Regions from separate parts of the Cobetia sp. LC6 genome, predicted to be linked through region 2. Evidence: riboswitches for the same ligand, from Rfam matches in the RefSeq annotation. Region 2 holds a riboswitch; the other holds the start of a gene.
What was found. A riboswitch is a leader RNA that binds a small molecule or an ion and turns the genes downstream of it on or off. The one in region 2 is predicted to bind thiamine pyrophosphate.
Positions count from the first base shown of each region.

Region 1: linked by a shared signal. The riboswitch ahead of thiC (phosphomethylpyrimidine synthase ThiC) and the one ahead of QQF40_RS02735 (ABC transporter ATP-binding protein) in region 2 are both predicted to bind thiamine pyrophosphate.

Region 1 is NZ_JASSPL010000007.1:88,765-91,158, reverse strand. It holds gene tenA (thiaminase II) at 1-478, shown strand, start outside; TPP riboswitch at 639-779, shown strand; gene thiC (phosphomethylpyrimidine synthase ThiC) at 906-2,394, shown strand, end outside.
Region 2 is NZ_JASSPL010000001.1:633,047-635,440, forward strand. It holds gene QQF40_RS02730 (ABC transporter permease) at 1-509, opposite strand, end outside; gene QQF40_RS02735 (ABC transporter ATP-binding protein) at 506-1,258, opposite strand; TPP riboswitch at 1,317-1,430, opposite strand; gene QQF40_RS02740 (phosphotransferase family protein) at 1,618-2,394, shown strand, end outside.

The sequences.
Region 1 (2,394 bases), on a different contig from region 2:
GAGCCGCACCCTCGCGGAGCTGCGTCAGGCCACGGCCAGTCTCGACACCATCCTCAATACCGAGCTCGATCTGCATATCGGCTACTGCAGCGAGTGGGGCATCAGCGAGGATGATCTGAGCGAGCTGCCGGAATCGCGCGCCACCCTGGCCTATACCCGTTACGTGCTCGATTGCGGCCAGCGCGGCGACCTGCTCGATCTGCACGTGGCGCTCGCGCCCTGCCTGATCGGCTACGGCGAGATCGCCGAGTGGCTGCTCGATCAAGACACCACCGAGATCGAGAACAACCCGTACGCGGACTGGATCGCGATGTACTCAAGCGATGACTTCAAGGAAGCCGTCGAAGCCGAGCGTGAATGGCTGGATGCGCGACTCTCGGAGGTCTCGGAGCGTCGACTGGGTGAACTGGTCGATGTCTTCCGTGACGCCACGCGACTCGAGATCGACTTCTGGCAGATGGGTCTCGATCGCGCTTGAGTCATCACAGACTGACGTCCCGGTGCTCGCCATGAGCCGCTCGGGATGACGCCATCCTCCATGGATGGCACGACTGACAGGCCAACAGAGCCTGGATGAGAGAACGCTCCCCGGGGCAAGCCTGACGCTTCGGGCAACACACTCTCGCATTGAAATCTGCACACGCTTGACGGGGTGCCGGTGGAACCGGCTGAGATCCTGCATGCATGCTTCGCCGCCCTGACGCGCGAGCTTGCCAGCAAGGGGTCCCGTGGAACCTGAACCGGTTAGGACCGGCGTAGGAATCAAGCTGATGGCCAGCCGCTGCGCGCGGCCGCCTCGCTCCCGGGCCACCTGTTGGCAAGGAGTCGGCGACGACCATCCTCTCCCTGCGCACGGTCTTCCCATGATGACGTCAGCCGTGACGTCGCCCTTTGAGGAGACCTGCATGAGCACTGTCCCGACAACACAAGACCCGCAAGCCACCAACGCCGCCGAGTCACCGCTCGCCTCGCAGCCTGAGTCTGCCCCCAAGGCACGCGCGCGCGCCGTTCGCAAGGATGGCAGCCGCCACCTCGCCAGCGAAGCACAAGTCGACGCCGCCGCCATCGCGCCGCTGAGCGGCTCGCGCAAGATCTATATCGAAGGCTCCCGTCCGGACATCCGCGTGCCGATGCGCGAGATCGTCTGCTCTCCGACCCAGACCTCCAGCGGTCTGGAAGAGAACCCGCCGATCGTCGTCTACGATACCTCCGGCCCCTACACCGACCCGGCGGTCGAGATCGATATTCGCCGGGGTCTGGCACCGCTGCGCGAAAAGTGGATCGAGGAACGCGGTGATACCGAACAGCTCAATCAGCTGAGCAGTGAATATGGCCGCGTGCGCCAGGCCGACCTGCGCCTGTCGTCACTGCGCTTCGAGCTGGACCATCGCCCGCGTCGTGCCCTGCCGGGCAAGAATGTCACCCAGCTGCACTATGCGCGCCAGGGCATCATCACGCCGGAGATGGAATACATCGCGATTCGCGAGAATCAGCGTCGTATCGCGCTGCGTGAGGAATATCAGGGCAGCGAAGCCGTCGAGAGCATTCTGGGCCACCAGCACCCGGGCCACAGCTTCGGCGCCAACCTGCCCGACGAGATCACCGCCGAATTCGTGCGTGAGGAAGTCGCACGCGGCCGCGCCATCATTCCCGCCAACATCAATCACCCGGAAAGCGAGCCGATGATCATCGGCCGCAACTTCCTGGTGAAGGTCAACGGCAACCTGGGCAACTCGGCGGTCACCTCCTCCATCGAGGAAGAGGTCGACAAGATGACCTGGGCGATCCGCTGGGGTTCCGACACCGTGATGGACCTCTCGACCGGCGCCAACATCCACGAGACCCGTGAATGGATTCTGCGCAACTCTCCCGTGCCCATCGGCACGGTGCCGATCTATCAGGCGCTGGAGAAGGTCGATGGCGTGGCCGAGAACCTCGATTGGGAGATCTTCCGCGACACGCTGATCGAGCAGGCCGAACAAGGCGTCGACTACTTCACCATCCACGCCGGCGTCCTGCTGCGCTATGTGCCGCTGACTGCCAGTCGCGTGACCGGCATCGTCTCGCGCGGCGGCTCGATCATGGCCAAGTGGTGTCTGGCGCATCACGAGGAAAGCTTCCTCTATCGCCACTTCGAGGACATCTGCGAAATCTGCAAGGCCTACGACATCAGCCTGTCGCTGGGCGATGGCCTGCGCCCGGGCTCGGTGGCCGATGCCAACGACGCCGCCCAGTTCGGTGAGCTCGAGACGCTCGGCGAGCTGACGAAGATCGCCTGGCAGCACGATGTCCAGGTCATGATCGAAGGTCCGGGTCACGTGCCGATGCACCTGATCAAGGAGAACATGGACAAGCAGCTCAGCGAGTGTGACGAGGCGCCCTTCTATACCCTCG
Region 2 (2,394 bases):
GCGGGCAGCTGGATGTGGATCAATCTGCGCCATGGGCTGGCGCCCAGGGTGTGGGCCAGATCCAGCCAGCCCTGCTGGGTCTGGCGCAGGCCGTCGTAGCCAGTGGAGGCGACCGGGAAATAGATGATCAGCGTCGCCATCACTACCTTGGACAGCATGTCATAGCCGAGCCACAGCACCAGCAGTGGGGCGATCGCGAACAGCGGTATCACCTGGCTGATCAGCAGCATCGGCAACAGCGTACGGCGCAGGCGGGGGATGAAGGCCAGCGCCAGCGCGGTGGAAAGCCCGAGCAGGATGCCCAGCACCAGCCCGGCCAGTATCTCGCTGATGGTGACGCCAGCGTGATGGGCCAGCAGCGGTGCCTTCTGGATCAGCACCTCGAGCACGGCCTGGGGCGTGGGCAGAATGTAGGGCGGTACGGCGGTAACGGCAATGATCAGCTGCCAAAGTCCCAGCAGGAGCAGCGTACTGATGACGAGGTGACGCATGGCGTGCAGACGTTTCATGCGGCCTCCTCGCTATCACGCAGGCGGGCGATCAGTTGCGCCTGCGCCGGCGGCAGGGCCGGGTCATCCAGCGGCACCGGCCGCACGGCGCCAAGCCCCGGCAGATGCTCAAGCTCGGCGCCGTGGCCCGGGGCGCTCGACGGGCGCAGCACCAGCAGTTGATCGGCAAGGCGCAATGCCTCAAGCGGGTCGTGGGTCACCATCAGGACGGTGCGGCCCTTGAGCAGGCGGCTGGCCAGATCGTGCAGCTCCAGACGGGTGATGGCATCCACCGCCGAGAACGGCTCATCCATCATCACGATCGGCGCCTGCTGATAGAGCGTGCGGGCGAGAGCGACGCGTTGGCGCTGGCCGCCGGAGAGGGCGTCCGGCCAGGCCTGCTCACGACCCTCAAGCCCGACCGCGGCCAGAAGCTCATGGGCGAGTTCGCGATTGCGCGGCCGCCGGCGCAGGTCATCGCCCAGCCACAGGTTGTCGATGACGCGCCGCCACGGCAGCAGCAGGTCCTGCTGCGCCATCCAGGCCACGCGGTCGGTCAGCGGCTGACCGTCATCGGTGGCGAGGTCGAGCTGGTGGAGATCTGACATTTCCAGGCCAGCCAGCAGGCGCAGCAGCGAGCTCTTGCCGCAGCCGGAGCGCCCCAGCAGTGCCGTCCAGCTACCAGCCTCCAGACGCGCGGAAATATCGCGGAACAGCGTGTGGCCGGCGTAATCGATTCGTGCGTTGTTGAGGGTGAGTCCCAGCGACACAGGCAATTCCGTGGTCAGGCGGCGTGCCGGCAGGAGGAAGCAGGTGACGCGCCGTGCAGGGCACGCGTCGGGGATTCCCTCCGCCGGTATCAACCGGATCAGGTTCCAGGGGTTGTCGCGCGACGTATCGCTGCGACTCTCAGCCCATTCTCGGGCACCCCCATCCAGGCCGACAGTGTAACGTCACTGTCTTGCCGGTGTCTTGTCCGACGCAAGTCGGGGCAGGGGAGACGGCGACTTTCTTGAGTGGCTTTCCTGATTGGCTTTCCTGAGTGGGGCGAAACGGACTATGCCGATGTGGCACGCCTTGGGTATGCTGAACATGACTGTAACAAGACGTGTTGCCCAAGGAGATCATCATGCCCGACACACCGGATCTCTCGACCTGTTCCAGCTATCCCGTCCCCCCGCGACGGCCGAGCGCAGCTGACGCCACGGGGGAGCCGCACCCCGTGCCCAGGGGCTGGCCCGAGGAGTCACTGACTCGACGGCTCTCGACCTATCTGGGGCAACCGCTCGAACCGCTGGCACTCGCCTGGCCGGATAGCGCCAACTGGCTGTGGCGCCAGCGTGGCGGCACGCCGGGGCTGATCAAGCTGGCGCGAACCGGGCCAGACCACGACCCCTTCTGGCACGCCATGCGCGGGGTCTTCGGTGCCGATCGCTGGGCGACGCCGGAGGGTTTGACGCGACTGGCGGGCGCCTTGCCCGCGCGCCTGCCGATTCCGCCGCTGCCCCTGACCTTCCTGGGGCGTCTCGATGGCGCGCCCATCTGGCACCTGCCGTGGTCCAGCGGTCAGCCGAGCAATCTCAGCATCACCTTCTGTGAGCTGCTGGGCGACCAGCTCGGTCGCCTGCATCAGGATACGGTGTCGGGCTTCGGTCAGCCGCTGGCGCAGCCGATGCCGCTGTTGCACTGGAATGCCCGCGTCACGCGCTTTCTGGCCCATCACCCGCGTCGCGCGGAACTCGGCACGCTGCTCAAGCGCACCTTCCCGGCGCCGACTCGCGCGGTGTGGTGTCTGCCGGACATGCGCGCCGATCAGTATCTGTGCGCCGCCACCGGCTGGGTATGGAGCGATTGGGAAGCGCTGGTGTGGGCGCCGATCGAGTTCGACTGGGCGCTGGTGGAGTTG